DNA from 3 places in the Streptomyces sp. NPDC089424 genome. Region 2 is predicted to be linked to each of the others. Evidence: riboswitches for the same ligand, from Rfam matches in the RefSeq annotation. Region 2 holds a riboswitch; each other region holds the start of a gene.
What was found. Region 2 has a riboswitch for cyclic di-AMP ahead of ACIP2X_RS29640 (M23 family metallopeptidase). Riboswitches for the same ligand answer to the same signal wherever they lie in the genome.

Region 1 (5,143 bases), on a different contig from region 2:
ATGGCGTTGGCGCCGAGGGAGCCCTTGTTGTCGGTGGCGTCCAGGTCGAACATCGCCTGGTCGATCAGGCGCTGCTCGGTGGCGTCGTAGCCGACGAGCTCCGGGCCGATCTGCTCGATGACGGCCAGGACGGCCTTCTCGACGCCCTTGCCGAGGTAGCGGTTGGGGTCGCCGTCGCGGAGTTCGATGGCCTCGAAGGCGCCGGTGGAAGCGCCGGACGGAACGGCGGCACGACCCGTGCTGCCGTCGTCGAGGCCGACCTCGACCTCGACCGTGGGGTTGCCTCGGGAGTCCAGGATTTCCCGGGCTACGACGACGTCGATGGACGGCACGAGCATCTCCTTCGTGGATGTGACGCGATGAGCAGGACCGCGGCGGCTCTGCGAGACGAGCCTAACCGGCTCCGTGCGATCGGCCAGCCGGTCGCCCCTCTCATGGACCGAACCGAGAGTAAATTGTTTCCGAACGAAACAAAGACGGGGGTGCACCGCACGGCGAGCGGCACACGAAAAAGCCCCGCCCCGGTGCGTACGGGGGAAGACGCACCGGGGCGGGGAGCCCGTGGGGACGGGGGGGGGTGACCCTCACGGGAGCCAGGGGGCCTCCGGCGGGTCGGCGGCGGACCGTTCTACTTCAGGTGCAGCTGCTGACCCGGGAAGATGAGGTCGGCGTCCTCGACGATGTCCTTGTTCAGCTGGAACAGCTTCTCCCAGCCACCCTTGACGTCGTGGTCGGCGGCGATGGTGCTGAGGGTGTCACCCTCGACGACCTTGTACTCGCCGTCGCCCTTCTTCACCTTGTCGCCGGTCGGCGTGGTGACGGTCTCCTTCGCGGCCGGACGCTCCGCGGAACGCGAAGCCGGCTGCTCCTCGGTCGCGCGCGTCTCGGTGCCGGTGCTCTGCGACTCGTCGGCGGCGGAGCCGCTGCCGGCGGAGCCGCCGCCGGTGTAGGTGGCGTTCGACAGGCCGGTGCCGCAGACCGGCCAGGCGCCCTTGCCCTGACCCGCGAGCACCTTCTCGGCGATCTGGATCTGCTGCTCCTTGGAGGCCTGGTCGGCCGTGCCGGCGAACTGCGTGCCGCCGTACGCGGCCCAGGTGGAGGCGGAGAACTGCAGACCGCCGTAGTAACCGTTGCCGGTGTTGATGGACCAGTTGCCGCCGGACTCGCACTGGGCGACGGCGTCCCACTCGGAGGCCGTGGCGGCGGAGGCGCTGCCGGCCGCCATCAGCGGGGCGGCGACGGCGGCGGCGCCGGTGACGCCGACGGCGGCGATGGCGCGAACGGTCCTGGACGCACGACGGTGCTTGCCCTTGCTGGAAAACAGCATGGTTGATCCCCTCACCGACGCCTGCGAGGTGAGCTGTCGGGTTCGGGCCGGTTGAGTTGCCCGGCCACACCTCACTGGGAGGCGTGGCTTCACCCCAAGCCGGTTCCGGCGCTGAGTCTCCTCAACTGCCGGGTCCGGCACCTACCTTGGGTCCCCCGCTCCTGCCTACGGCGCTTGACGCGACGACTGTTCCCGGAGGGCCGCTGGCAGGATTCGGCGTTGCGGCACCCGGGGCTCGTGGTGACGAGCGGTCATGACCGTAGACAGGCGATCGACGGAATTTCAAAGACGATCAGGGCTTCTGAGACTCATCCCACACTTTCGCCAAATCGGACATTCGACTCGAAGTGTGACGTGAACTCCCGCTGTTCCCGGGCCGTTTCCCGCCCCTACCTGCCGGCCGACTCCGCGCCGACATCCAGCGACTGACCGGGGACGATGTGGTCGGGGTCGCCACCGAGGGCGTCCTGGTTGACGACGTACAGCGCGGCCCATCCACCCTGCACGCCAAGGGAGTCGGCGATGTCCCAGAGGGTGTCGCCGTCCCGGACCGTGTACGCGTCGTCGAGGCCCGGACGCCCGGCGGCACCGTCCCGCGAGGCGTGCCGCCCCGAGGAGCCGCCGGCGCGCTCGCCGTCCTCGTCCGCACTGCCTCCCCGGTGCTTGCCGGTGCCGAGGAGGCCCGTGTCGGTGAGGTCCGAGGCGCTCGGGGTGCTCGAAGGCACGCCCGAAGGCGAGGAACTTGAGGGGGATTCGCCCGATTCGGGGGATTCGCTGGAACCGGTGGACTCGCCGGAGCCGGGCGAGGTCGAGCCCTCGGCACCCGGGGAGCTGGAGCCGCCGGACGGGGTGGATTCGCCGGATTCCGAAGGGTTCGCGGAGTTCGTGGGCGTGCGGGACTCCCCGGCACCCCGGGAGCTGCCGGACCCCTTCGCGTCACCGTCCCGGTCGGAGGCACCGGAGGAGGTGTGACCGGACGAGTTGGACAATCCGAGCGAGTTGGACAGACTGCCCGTATCGCTGCTTCTCGTGTACGACGGCGTACTGGACGCGTCACCGACCACACCCGTGTCGACGGTGGCCGACTCGGAGTCCGCCTCCAGCCCCACCAGCGGGCCGCAGGTAGCCCAGGCGCCGACGCCCTGGTCCTCGAGGACCTTCTCGGCGACGGCGATCTGCTGCGAACGGCTGGCCAGATCCGCGCTCGCGGCATAGGTGAGGCCGCCGTACTTCTCCCAGTCCCGCTGGGAGAGTTGGAGGCCGCCGTAGGAGCCGTTGCCCGTGTCGGCGCTCCAGGAGCCGCCGGTCTCGCACTCGGCGACCCGGTCCCAGGTCGTCCCGCTGGCCGCGCTCGCACCGGTGGCGGCGAGGAGGGGGAGGGCGATGGCGGAGCCGGTCACGCCGGCCGCGACGACGAGTGCGGGCGCCTGACGGGGGCGACGGTGACGACCGTTCCCGGAGAGCATGCGGGGACCTTTCGCGTGACAGCGGGGACCTGCGCGGCCGGTGAAACCGAGAGGCCGTGCTGAGGGGTGAAGGTATAGGCAGACGATCACTTGTCACAAGTTCATGCCGCGCAGATCACGTGAAGATCACATAGTTGAAAGACCGTCACTTTTCCCGCACAGGCGTGAACTCCACCGGCAGCGTCCGCAGACCTCGCATGATGAGCCCGCCCCGCCAGCGCAGTTCGGCGGGATCCGCGGCGAGCCGCAGGTCGGGGAGGCGGGTCAGGAGGGTGGCCAGCGCGGTCCGGCCCTCCAGACGGGCCAGCGGCGCCCCGAGGCAGTAGTGGAGGCCGTGGCCGTAACCGAGGTGCTGGTTGTCACGGCGGGCGAGATCGAGCGTGTCCGGGTCCGCGAACCGCTCCGGATCCCGGTCGGCGGCGGCAAGCACGACGAGGACCGGGTCGCCGGGTGCGATGTCCTGGCCGCCGATGGTGAGCGGCTGGGTGGCGAACCGCCAGGTGGCGAGTTCGACGGGGCCGTCGTAGCGCAGGAGTTCCTCGACACCGGTCTCCAGCAGGGCCTGTTCGCCGCGGGCCAACGACTCCTGGAGCAGGGCGCGTTGGGCGGGGTGGGTGAGAAGGGCGAAGGTGCCGTTGCCGATGAGGTTCACGGTCGTCTCGAAGCCGGCGAACAGAAGGATGAAGGCCATCGCCGCGGCCTCGTTCTCGGTGAGGTGCTCGCCGTGGTCGGAGGCGCGGATGAGGCCGGAGATGAGGTCCTCGCCGGGGGCGGGCTCGGCGGGGAGGGACTCGCGCTTGCGGTGGATCAGCTCGGCGAGATAGCCGCGCATCCTCTTCACCGAGCGCGCCACCCCGCCGCGGGGGCCCTTGCCGTGCCGGATCATCATGCCCGCCCAGTCCCGGAAGTCGTCCTGGTCCTCGGGCGGGACGCCGAGCAGGTCGCAGATGGCGTAGATGGGGAGCGGGAAGGCGAACTCGTGGATGAGGTCGGCGGAGCCGTTGCCGGCGAACCGGCCGATGAGGTCGTCGGTGAGCCGCTGCACGCGCGGGGCGAACTCGGCGACGCGGCGCGGGGTGAACGCCTTCGCGACCAGCCGCCGCAGCCGGGTGTGGTCCGGCGGGTCGATGTTGAGCAGATGCGTCATCAGCTCGGCCTTGCGCTCACCGGGGATACCTGTCTTCCCCTTGGCGTGCGCGGGCTCGTCGTGGTGCGCCGGGTTCTTGGACAGCCGCTGGTCGGCGAGGGCCTGCTTGGCGTCCGCGTACCGGGTGACCAGCCACGCCTCCACCCCGCTGGGCAGCCTCGTGCGGTGCACGGGGGCGTGCTCCCGCAGCCAGGCGTACGCGGGGTAGGGGTCGGTCGCGAACTCCCAGGTGAAGAGTTCGGGCGCCGGGGCGGGCGCGGGCGCGTCGGGGTGGTGCTGGTCGGTCACTCCCCGACGGTATCCGCCACACCGGACCACACACCGCACAGCCGCCCGCCGGGCCCGCCCCGCAGCAGTCCCGGCGGGCACGGCGTCGGGCGGCGGACACGGCGGGCACGGCGTCGCACAGCGGACACGGCGGGCACAGCGTCGCACGGCAGACACGGCGGGCACGGCGTCGCACGGCGGGCAAGGCATCGTGCGGCGTCGCACGGCGGGCAAGGCGTCGTGCGGTGGACTGGGATCCTCGGACGGGCCCTAGGCGTCGGCGCCTTCGGTCGCGCGTACCGCGTCGCGGTAGGCGCGGGCCGCCGCGCGCAGGGCCGTCTCCGGGTCCGTACCCTCGGCCTCGGCGCGGATCGCGAGGGCCAGCAGCTCGTACCCGATGCCCTCGCCCGCCGGCGGGGGCACGTCCAGCCCTGCCGTGCGCACCCGGGACGCCAGCTTCGCCGCGAGGGCCAGGCCGGGCTGGTGCAGCGGGATGCCCTCGGTCACCGAGGTCCGCCGCTTCTCCTCGGCCTTGGTGCGCAGCCAGTGCGCCTTGACCTCCTCGGGGGTGGCCGCGCTCTCCTCGCCGAAGACGTGCGGGTGGCGGTGGACGAGCTTGTCCACGAGGGTGCCCGCGACGTCGTCGACGGAGAACGGGGCCTCGGGGTCCTCCTCCGCGATCCGGGCGTGGAAGACCACCTGCAGGAGCACGTCGCCGAGCTCCTCCCGGAGCTCGTCGCGGTCGCCCTCCTCGATCGCCTCGACGAGTTCGTACGCCTCCTCGATGCCGTACTTCACCAGGCCCTGGTGGGTCTGCCGGGACGACCAGGGGCACTCTGTGCGGATCCGGTCCATGACCTGGACGAGGTCGAGCAGGCGGGCGCCGGGCAGGTCGTAGGAGGCGGGGAGCAGTTCCAGCTCGGGCATGTGGAAGCG
Region 2 (5,143 bases):
GCGTCGCCTCTTTCCGGGCGGCGCGGCTTCGCCGTTCTCCGGCGCACCCGGTCGGTTTTTCGCACCACGGATCGCCCGAATTCAGGGCATGCCGAAAAGGACAGCGGAAATTGCACCGCCGCCGAATATCACTTCTTTGTATACGGCGCTCGTGTTAATGCCGCAGGCCCGACATGTTTACGGCATGTTGCGAAGTCCTCACACGGTCCCCGCGGTCTCCGACGCCAGGAAATCGGAGCCGGTGCGCGCCGGTCGCGCGCTCGGCGTGCAGCGCCGTGACCGCGCGCGCCCGTTCACCGTCGCCGCGCGCCACCGCGTCCACGATCGCGCCGTGCTCCGACCAGGACTCGACGGGGCTGAGCGGCGCCTCCACGGAGTACATCCAGGCGATCTTGTGCCTTAGCTGGGTCAGCATCGCGATCAGCGCGGGGCTGCCGGAGGCCTGGGCGAGCGTCTCGTGGAACCAGCCGCCCAGGGAGCGCAGATCCTCGCTGCCGCCCCGCCTGGCCCGGTCCTGGCCCAGCCGGACCAGGCCACGCAACACCTTCAGATGGGCCTCGGTACGCCGCTGCGCGGCCCGCGCGGCACCGAGCGGCTCCAGCAGCAGGCGCATCTCCAGCAGGTCGGCGGCCTCCTGCTCGGTGGGCTCCGCCACGCACGCGCCCGCGTGCCGCCGGGTCACCACGAAGCCCTCGGCCTCCAGCGTGCGCAGGGCCTCGCGGACGGGGACGCGCGAGACCCCGTAGCGGCGCGCGAGGAGTTCCTCGGTGAGCCGGCCGCCACGCTCGTAGACACCCGCGACGATGTCGTCCCGGATGGCCGTGCACACCGAATGCGCCGGAACACGCATGACCGACCTCCGCCTTAATCCCCGTGAAACGCCGACGACTGACGTGTGTTCCGCGACTCTATTGCAATGAGCCGGAATTTCCGATGGCGGGCCGGAATCCATGCATATTTTTTGGACATACAGGCGTGCGAAACCAGGCGTGCGAAACACCGAAAGCCCCGGCTCACGGAGCCGGGGCCACGGGAAGCGGGCGATCCGCCGTCAGACGCCGACGCCGTGCGAGCGGAGGTAGGCGACCGGGTCGATGTCCGTGCCGTACTCCGCCGTCGTCCGGGCCTCGAAGTGGAGGTGCGCTCCGGTGACGTTGCCGGTGGCACCGGACAGGGCGATCTGCTGCCCCGGGGTGACCGTCTGGCCCACCGAGACCGAGAACGACGACAGGTGGCCGTACTGGGTGTACGTGCCGTCGTTCATCTTGATCACCACTTGATTGCCGTACGCCCCGCCCCAGCCGGCCTCGACGACGGTGCCGGACCCGACCGCGTACACGGGCGTGCCGCTCGCCGCGTGGAAGTCGACACCGGTGTGGCTGCCGGAGGACCACAGGGCACCGCCGGACCGGTAGCCGGTGGAGACGTAGGAGCCGCTGATCGGCGACACATAGGTGGTGAGGCGCTTGCGCTCGGCCTCGCGGGCGGCGCGCTCCTTGGCCTCGCGGGCCTCCTCGGCCCGCTCCTCCGCGCGCTTCTTGGCGGCGGCCTCGGCCTTCTTCTCGGCCTCGGCCTCCGCGGCCGCCTGCTGCTGGGCGACCGCCTGGGCGTCGATCTGCTCGGCGACCGAGTCGCCGATGGTGATGACCGGGAGCAGGCCGGTCTGCTCGGCCGCGGGCTCGGCGGCGAGCGCGGGAGCGGCCAGGGTGCCGATGACACCGGTGGTGGTCAGGGCCGCGACCCCCGCCGCGCGGGCGGTGGTGCGCTTCATCCGGCTGGGACGACGGTGCTTCCCGGTGGCGCGCGTGAACGCCATGTAGTGGCTGGTCCTTTCCTTCCCTCTCGCCTACCGGGTTAGCTGACGGGTTCGGAGCAGGAAGGTCTCCTACGGACTCCCTCGCCGTGCGCGGGCGTCCGATTCACCCCAGGGACTTCATGGTTGGGTCCCCGGCTCCCCTGGCTCGCGCCGTACGGGGACTCGGCGATGGCTGTCCGGTGCCGCGGGTGCGGCGCACTGCCTGACGGACAGCCCGGATGACGCTAAGCGGGACATCTTTCAATCCCCAAACCCAACCGGGCGTTTGTAGCGCATCCCACAGGCCAGACAGGCAACCTCTCCCTCAATTGGGACATAAAGGGGCCCTGGTGACGCATCCGTCACCAGGGCCCCTGCACGCGCGTGCCGTGCGCAGGCCCCTACTCGGCTGACACGACCGTGACTTCGCCGATGCCGAGGGCCTCCACGGGCTCCTTGATCTGCGCCGCGTCGCCCACAAGAATCGTCACCAGACGGTCCGCCGGGAAGGCGCTGACGACGGCCGCGGTGGCCTCGACGGTGCCGGTCGCCGCCAGCTGCTGGTACAGCGTCGCCTGGTAGTCGTCGGGGAGGTGCTGCTCGACCTGGTCGGCCAGCGTCCCCGCGACGGCCGCGGCGGTCTCGTACTTGAGCGGTGCCACCCCGACGAGGTTCTGCACGGCGACGTCCCGCTCGGCGTCCGTGAGCCCCTCCGCGGCGAGCGTGCGCAGCACCGTCCAGAGGTCCTCGAGCGCGGGACCGGTGTTCGGCGTGTCCACGGAGCCGCTGATGGCGAGCATCGCGGCACCGCTGCCGTCGGGCGCGGAGCGCAGCACCTGACCGAACGAGCGCACCCCGTAGGTGTAGCCCTTCTCCTCGCGCAGGACGCGGTCCAGACGCGAGGTGAGGGTGCCGCCCAGGCAGTACGTGCCGAGCACCTGGGCCGCCCACACGCGGTCGTGCCGGTCGGGGCCGACGCGGCCGATGAGCAGCTGGGTCTGGACGGCGCCGGGACGGTCCACGATCACCACGCGGCCCATGTCGTCGGCCGTGACCGGCGGCACCGGGCGCGGCTGCGCCTGGGAGCCGGCCCAGGCGCCCAGGGTCTCGCCGAGCAGCACCTCCACGTCGATGTCCGTGAGGTCGCCGACGACCACGGCGGTGGCGGTGGCGGGGCGGACGTGCCGCTCGTAGAAGGCGCGCACGGCAGCGGAGTCGATCTTCGCGACCGTCTCCTCGGTGCCCTGACGCGGGCGGGACATGCGCGAGGTGGCCGGGAACAGCTCCTTGGAGAGCTCCTTGGCGGCCCGCCGGGCGGGGTTGGCCAGCTCGTGCGGGATCTCGTCGAGGCGGTTGCGGACCAGCCGCTCCACCTCGCTGTCGGCGAAGGCGGGCGCCCTGAGCGCGTCGGCCAGCAGCCCGAGCGCCTTGGGCAGGCGGGAGACCGGCACCTCCAGGCTCAGCCGCACGCCGGGGTGGTCGGCGTGCGAGTCCAGGGTGGCGCCGCAGCGCTCCAGTTCGGCGGCGAACTCCTCGGCGGAGTGCTTGTCGGTGCCCTCGGAGAAGGCCCGCGCCATGATCGTGGCGACGCCGTCGAGTCCGGCCGGCTCGGCCTCCAGGGGCGCGTCCAGCAGCACCTCCACGGCCACGACCTGCTGGCCGGGGCGGTCGCAGCGCAGCAGCGTGAGGCCGTTGTCGAGCGTCCCGCGCGCGGGAGCCGGGAACGCCCAGGGGCGAGCCGCGCCCGCCTGCGGCCGCGGGTGGAAGTCCATCGTGGCGAGCTCGGTCACTTCGCCGCCTCCTCGGTGTCGTCGTCTGCGTCGGTCTCGGCGTCTGCCGCAGCCGTGGGCTCGTAGACGAGCACCGCGCGGTTGTCGGGCCGCAGGCGGGCCTTGGCGACCTCCCTGACCTCCTCGGCCGTCACCTCCAGGACCCGCTGCACGGCGGTGAAGGCGAGCTTCGGGTCACCGAACAGCACGGCGTAGCGGCAGAGTTCGTCGGCGCGGCTGGCGACCGTGCCCAGCCGGTCCAGCCACTCGCGCTCCAACAGGGCCTGCGCGCGCTCCATTTCCTCGGCCGTGGGGCCCTCCTCGGCGAACCGGGCGAGCTCCTCGTCGATCGCGGCCTCGATGACCGGCACCTCGACGTCGCCGGACGTCTTCACGTCCAGCCACCCGAGGGAAGGCGCTCCGGCCAGCCGCAACAGGCCGAACCCGGCCGCCACCGCCGTGCGGTCGCGCCGGACGAGCCGGTTGTACAGGCGGGACGACTCGCCGCCGCCGAGGATGGTGAGCGCGACGTCGGCCGCGTCGCACGCGCGCGTGCCGTCGTGCGGGAGCCGGTAGGCGCCCATCAGGGCACGCGCCGGGACCTCCTCCTCGATGACCTCGCGCGACTCCTTGCCCATGACCTCGGGCAGCGAGCCGTCACGCGGGGCGGGCTTGCCGTCGTGGCCGGCGATGGAGCCGAAGTACTTCTTGATCCATTCGAGCGTCCGCTCGGGATCGATGTCGCCGACGACCGACAGCACCGCGTTGTTCGGCGCGTAGTACGTGCGGAAGAACTGGCGCGCGTCCTCCAGGGTCGCCGCGTCCAGGTCGGCCATCGAGCCGATCGGCGTGTGGTGGTACGGGTGGCCCTCCGGGTAGGCGAGGGCGGTGAGCCGCTCGAAGGCGGTCCCGTAGGGGACGTTGTCGTAGCGCTGGCGGCGCTCGTTCTTGACGACGTCCCGCTGGTTCTCCATGGACTCGTCGTCCAGGGCGGTGAGCAGCGAGCCCATGCGGTCCGCCTCCAGCCAGAGGGCGAGCTCCAGCTGGTGGGTGGGCATGGTCTCGAAGTAGTTGGTGCGCTCGAAGCTGGTCGTGCCGTTCAGGGAGCCACCGGCACCCTGCACCAGCTCGAAGTGGCCGTTCCCCTTGACCTGGGCGGACCCCTGGAACATCAGGTGCTCGAAAAGGTGAGCCAGGCCGGTACGCCCCTTGACCTCGTGGCGCGAGCCGACGTCGTACCACAGGCACACCGCGGCGACCGGGGTCAGGTGGTCCTCGGAGAGCACCACACGCAGGCCGTTGTCCAGGCGGTGCTCTGTCGCTGTCAGCCCGCCGGAGCCTGCCTCGGCTGTGGCCGTGTGACCCATGGGCATGTACGTCCCTTCGATCGCGGTGCGGTCGGGAAACCGCGGAATTCCTGCCAGTCCTGCCACTGTATGCAAGCGCGCGGACCTGGTGTGAAGTTCCCGGAGCGCGTACGCCCACAGCGAGAATCCGGATGCGCGGCGCGAGGGCGTAGCCTGCGGGTCAGCGCGGGGCCGGGTGGCCGACGTCGGGTCCAGCGTCCGCGCTGTCAGTG
Region 3 (5,143 bases), on a different contig from region 2:
CTGCCCGCACACCCCTGCACACCTCCGCCGACCACGCGCCGGCCGCCCCGATGCGTGGCCGCCCGCAACCCCCGGCCACCCGCACACGCCCACTGCCCGCACACCCCCGACCTGCACGCGCCCGCCGCCCCGGACCTGTGCCCGCCCCTGCCGGCCCCGCCACCCCGCGCCTGCCGCCCGCACCCCACCGCACCCACACCCTCGCCGCCCCACCCCACCGTCGTCCCCGCCGCCCCCGACTCGACGAGCGTCGGGAACGCCACGGAGTCGCTCGGCTCCGACCCCGTAAAATCGACCCCACTGTGTCTGACTCGCTGAACACCCCCGAAGCCCCTCACCCCACCCTCGATGCCGTCGCCGGACGGGTGCGGGTCAAGGGGGAGCCGCGTTTTCCGGACGGCCCGAAGGCGGACCCCGCCGGGTCGCACTTCGAGCGGCGGATCCGGAGTTTCCAGCCGCGGCGGAGCCGGGTGACGGCGGGGCAGGCGGACGCCTTGCAGCGGCTGTGGCCCCTGTGGGGACTGGACATCGACGGCTCGCGGGTCCTGGACCTCGCCGAGCTGTACGGCAACGACAACCCCGTCGTGCTGGAGATCGGCTTCGGCATGGGCGAGGCCACCGCCCGGATGGCCGCCGCCGACCCGGACACCAACATCCTCGCCGTGGACGTCCACACCCCCGGCCAGGGCAATCTGCTCAACCTGGCCGACCAGAGCGGCATCGGCAACGTCCGGGTGGCCAACGGCGACGCGATCATCCTGCTGCGCGAGATGCTCCGCCCGGACTCCCTCGACGGGCTGCGCGTCTTCTTCCCGGACCCCTGGCCCAAGAAGCGGCACCACAAGCGGCGGCTGATCCAGCCGGACTTCCTCACCCTCGCCGCGACCCGTCTGAAGCCGGGCGCGCTCGTGCACTGCGCGACGGACTGGGAGCCGTACGCGGAGGTGATGCTGGAGGTGCTCACCGCGCACCCCGCGTTCGCGAACACCCGGCCCGGCGGAGGTTTCGCGCCACGTCCCGGCTTCCGCCCCCGCACCCGTTTCGAGGGGCAGGGCCTGGAGAAGGGTCATGTGGTGAACGACCTGCTCTTCCGCCGTGTGCGCCGCGAAGGTCAGCCATAAAACCTGCCCTCGTTCGCCTCCTCGCTCGTTAGGGTCAATGCCGTGGCGACCAGTCCCCCGTACCCGACGCACCCCGGCATACCGGCCGGCGGCACCCTGCGGCACGCGCACTGGTGGCACAGGCGGTGGGTGCGGTACGGCGCGCTGATCACGCTGCTCACCCTGTCCGGCCTGGTGATCCTCGCCCTGGTCCGCGAACAGACCGGCACCGAGGGCTTCCTCGTCGGACTCGGCCTCGCGATCCTGCCCGTGCCGCTGCTGATAGCCGTCTTCCGCTGGCTGGACCGGGTCGAGCCCGGACCCTGGCGGAACCTGGTGTTCGCCTTCTCCTGGGGCGCCTGCGCCGCCGCGCTGGTAGCGATCATCGCCAACAGCTTCGCGACCCGGTGGATAGCGACCGCGACCGCCGACCCGACCAGCGCGGACACCTGGGGCGCCACGGTCATAGCCCCGGTCGTCGAGGAGTCCGCGAAGGCGGCCGCGATCCTGCTGCTCTTCCTCTTCCGGCGGCGCGATTTCACCGGCATCGTGGACGGCGTGGTGATAGCGGGCGTCACCGCCACCGGCTTCGCCTTCACCGAGAACATCCTCTACCTCGGCACCGCCTTCGGCACCGACCAGCTGGCCGGTCACAGCGGCATCGCCTCGGTGACCGCCGCGACCTTCTTCGTGCGGGTCATCATGTCGCCGTTCGCGCACCCCCTGTTCACGGTGCTCACCGGCATCGGCTTCGGCATCGCCGCCCTCGCCGGGGAACGCCAGCGACTGCGCCGCGTCCTGCTGCCCCCGGCCGGGCTGCTGCTCGCGATGGGCATGCACGCCTTCTGGAACGGCTCGGCGACCTTCGGCGACTACGGCTTCTTCGCGGTGTACGGCGGCTTCATGGTCCCCGCGTTCGGCCTGCTGACCTGGCTGGTGATCTGGACGCGCCAGCGCGAGCTGCGGACCGTCCGTGAGGAACTACCGGCCTATGTCGTCGCCGGCTGGCTCTCGCCCGCCGAGCCGTTCGCCCTCGGCTCGATGCGGGCCCGCCGGCTGGCCCGCGAGTACGCCGGCCACCACCTCGGCAGACCGGCGGGCCGCACGGTCGCGCAGTACGAGGCGTACGCCACGTCTCTCGCCTTCCTCCGGCGCCGGGGCCGCCTGGGCCGTGCCCGCGCGGACTTCGTCGTACGGGAAGGCGAGCTGCTCCAGGAGCTGTGGAACCGCCGGGACATCGCCCGCCCGGCCCTGGAGTACGCGGCGCGGGCGACCGCTCCGCCCGTGCCGGTGCTGCTGCCGCCGGTCCACGGCTGGGCGCCCGTGCACGGGCCGGCGACGCCCTACCCGGCGTACAACCCGTACCGGACGTAGGGCGAGGACGGCGGCGCGGGGGCGCCCCGGACAGACGAAAACCGGCAGTCCTGACGTCGGGGGGTTGCCGTCAGGACCACCGGAGTTCGCGTCGGACCCGGGTCGGGAGCCTCAGGGGGTGAGGCCCTTGCTCTGCAGCCAGGCCATCGGGTCGATGCCACCGCCGCCGGTGTGCACCTCCAGGTGCAGGTGGGCGCCGGTCACGTTGCCCGTCGCGCCCACACGGCCGATCACATCGCCGGTGGCGACCTTCTGGCCGACACTGACGCCGATCGACGACTGGTGGGCGTACCAGATCTCGGTGCCGTCGTCGAGGGTCAGCACGGTCTTGTAGCCGTACGAGCCGTTCCAGCCGGCCTCGGTGATGGTGCCGCTGTGCACGGCCTTGAGAGGCGTACCGGTCGGCGCGGCGAAGTCGAGACCCGTGTGGTACCCGGAGGACCACAGGGCGCCGGCCTGGCCGAAGGTGGAGGTGAGGGTGTACGACGAGGTCGGCAGCGTGAACTGCTTGGCCAGCGCGGCGAGCCGCTCGGCCTCGGCCTTCTGCCGGGCCTCCTCCTCGGCCTTCGCCTTGGCGGCGGCGGCCTTCTCCTTGGCCTCCTGCTCCGCCTTGGCGGCGGCCTCGGCGGCGGCCTTCTCGGCGGCGGCCACGGCCTCCGCGGCGGCCTTGCTCTCGACCTGCTCCTGCTGCTGCTCGGCCTGCGCGATGATGCGGGCCCGCAGCGTCTCACCGGCGTCGGTGGTGCCCTCCGCGGTGTCCACGGTGGCCGTGGCGAGGCTGCTGAGCGGAGCGGTCGCGGTCTTGGTGTCGGCGGAGCCGGAGTCGTCGTCGGAGATCAGCGAGCCGACGTTCGGCAGGTCGGGCATCGAGATCGACACCGGCGGCTTGCCGGTGTTGGCGCTCGCCATGCCGCCCGCGCCGACCGCGGCTATGACACCGACGCCGAGAACGGTGGAGCTGCGGGCGAGTCCGCCGCCGCGCTGCTTGCTGACACGATGCCGGCCGCGTACGGGAAGGAGGGTCTCCGCGCTGGGATTCCACTCCTCCCACGGCCCCTCGTCGGTGCGCGGCGCGCCGTAGACGAATGTGTCGGTGCCGTCGGCGGTGCGCTGCTGCGGCACGAACGGGGCCTGTGGGGCAGGCCGGTTGGACGCCACGTGGGCGTGCTCCTTTCCTTCCTTCTCGCCTACCGGGTTAGCTGACGGGTTCGGAGCAGGAAGGTCTCCTACGCGCGTAAATCAGCCGTACTGCTACGGCGACATACGCCCGATTCACCCCAATGTGGTGGTTCCCCGGTTCCCTTGTGCGGCCGGTGAGGGCCTCGCGCGGGATTCGGCGCGTGCGCACGGAGCCGCCTCTTGTGACGGCTGGGACGACCGCGCTGCGTTATCGGACGTTAATAGAACCGGGGCCTGATTTCCAAGCTGTTCCACTTGATCATTAACGCTTTCTGTCGGGACGTACAGGTCTATGAACGGCGAAAATCGGGCGAGTTGACCGTCATTCGGAGTCATCTCCACATCTGACGGTGTGTCAGTCGTTATGCGGAGGGCTCTCGTTCGATCACCCGGGGTGACACTCGTCGGCCGGCCGCCGGACCGCGAGCAGCGCCATGTCGTCGGTGGTGCCGCCGCCGCTGTGCAGGCGTACCTCTTCGGCCACCGTGCGCAGCAGTTCGCCGGGGCTGGGAAAGGTCCGGCCGGCAAGGCGGGCAGCGGGGTCGTAGAAGGCGCCGTGCGCGTCGCGGGCCTCGGACAGGCCGTCGGTGTACAGCAGGAGCGTCGCCCCGCCCGGGAAGGGGCACGCCTGCGCACGGTCCGGCCAGGTGCCCAGCTCACCCATCCCGAGCGGCAGCGCCGGATCACGGGCGGGCAGCGTGCTGACCGTGCCGTCGGCGTGCAGCATCAGGGGCGGTGGATGGCCGCGGTTGAGGATCCGTACGACCCCGTCGTCGTGCGGGATCTCGGCGAGGACGGCGGTGGTGAAGCCCTCGAAGGCGTCGATCCCGTCCCGGCGGGTGCCCTCACGCGCCAGCGCCCGCTCCAGCCGCTGCGCGACCGCCTCCAGCGTCGTCTCGTGCTCGGCCGCCTCCCGGAACGCCCCGATGACCACCGCGACCGCGGCGACCGCCCCCATGCCCTTGCCCCGCACGTCCCCGACCACCAGTCGCACGCCGAACCTGCTGTCCTGCACGGCGTAGAGGTCCCCGCCGATGAAGGCGTCGGCCTGGGCGGCCTCGTAGCGCGCGGCGATCTCGAACCCGCCGATCCGCCCGACCGGCTCCGGCAGCACCGCCAGCTGGGCGGCCTCGGCGATCTCCCAGGCCGAGTCGAGGCGGGCGTGGCTGCGCCGGACGAGCACGTTGATCAGGACGGCGAGGAGGGAGACGGTGACCACGGTCGCCAGCTCGGTGAGCGACTCCACCTCCGTGACCTCGTCGAACCGGAGGTCCAGGCCGAGGACCACGAGCACGGCCGCCACCCCGGTGAGGATCGTGGCGCGGCGGGACAGCAGCGGGGCGGCGATCAGCGGGGCGGCGGTGAACAGGGGCGCGCCGGTGAAGCCGCGGGGGGTCATGTAGTCGTAGCCGCCGCCGATCACCAGGAGCAGGGCGGGCAGGACGCGGACGAAGGTGCCGGCATAGGAGATCGGCCGTGTCTCGGGTGGC

Region 1: linked by a shared signal. The riboswitch ahead of ACIP2X_RS35155 (transglycosylase family protein) and the one ahead of ACIP2X_RS29640 (M23 family metallopeptidase) in region 2 are both predicted to bind cyclic di-AMP.
Region 3: linked by a shared signal. The riboswitch ahead of ACIP2X_RS19680 (M23 family metallopeptidase) and the one ahead of ACIP2X_RS29640 (M23 family metallopeptidase) in region 2 are both predicted to bind cyclic di-AMP.

What each region holds. Positions count from the first base shown of each region.
Region 1 covers NZ_JBIVHU010000011.1:101,929-107,071, forward strand. The annotation lists gene eno (phosphopyruvate hydratase) at 1-332, opposite strand, end outside; gene ACIP2X_RS35155 (transglycosylase family protein) at 629-1,327, opposite strand; cyclic di-AMP (ydaO/yuaA leader) riboswitch at 1,331-1,510, opposite strand; gene ACIP2X_RS35160 (transglycosylase family protein) at 1,717-2,793, opposite strand; gene ACIP2X_RS35165 (cytochrome P450) at 2,939-4,228, opposite strand; gene ACIP2X_RS35170 (nucleoside triphosphate pyrophosphohydrolase) at 4,478-5,143, opposite strand, start outside.
Region 2 covers NZ_JBIVHU010000008.1:111,166-116,308, reverse strand. The annotation lists gene ACIP2X_RS29645 (GntR family transcriptional regulator) at 155-850, opposite strand; gene ACIP2X_RS29640 (M23 family metallopeptidase) at 1,052-1,816, opposite strand; cyclic di-AMP (ydaO/yuaA leader) riboswitch at 1,829-1,994, opposite strand; gene ACIP2X_RS29635 (M16 family metallopeptidase) at 2,197-3,585, opposite strand; gene ACIP2X_RS29630 (M16 family metallopeptidase) at 3,582-4,937, opposite strand.
Region 3 covers NZ_JBIVHU010000004.1:14,962-20,104, forward strand. The annotation lists gene trmB (tRNA (guanosine(46)-N7)-methyltransferase TrmB) at 303-1,121, shown strand; gene ACIP2X_RS19675 (PrsW family intramembrane metalloprotease) at 1,164-2,474, shown strand; gene ACIP2X_RS19680 (M23 family metallopeptidase) at 2,586-3,632, opposite strand; cyclic di-AMP (ydaO/yuaA leader) riboswitch at 3,644-3,823, opposite strand; gene ACIP2X_RS19685 (PP2C family protein-serine/threonine phosphatase) at 4,039-5,143, opposite strand, start outside.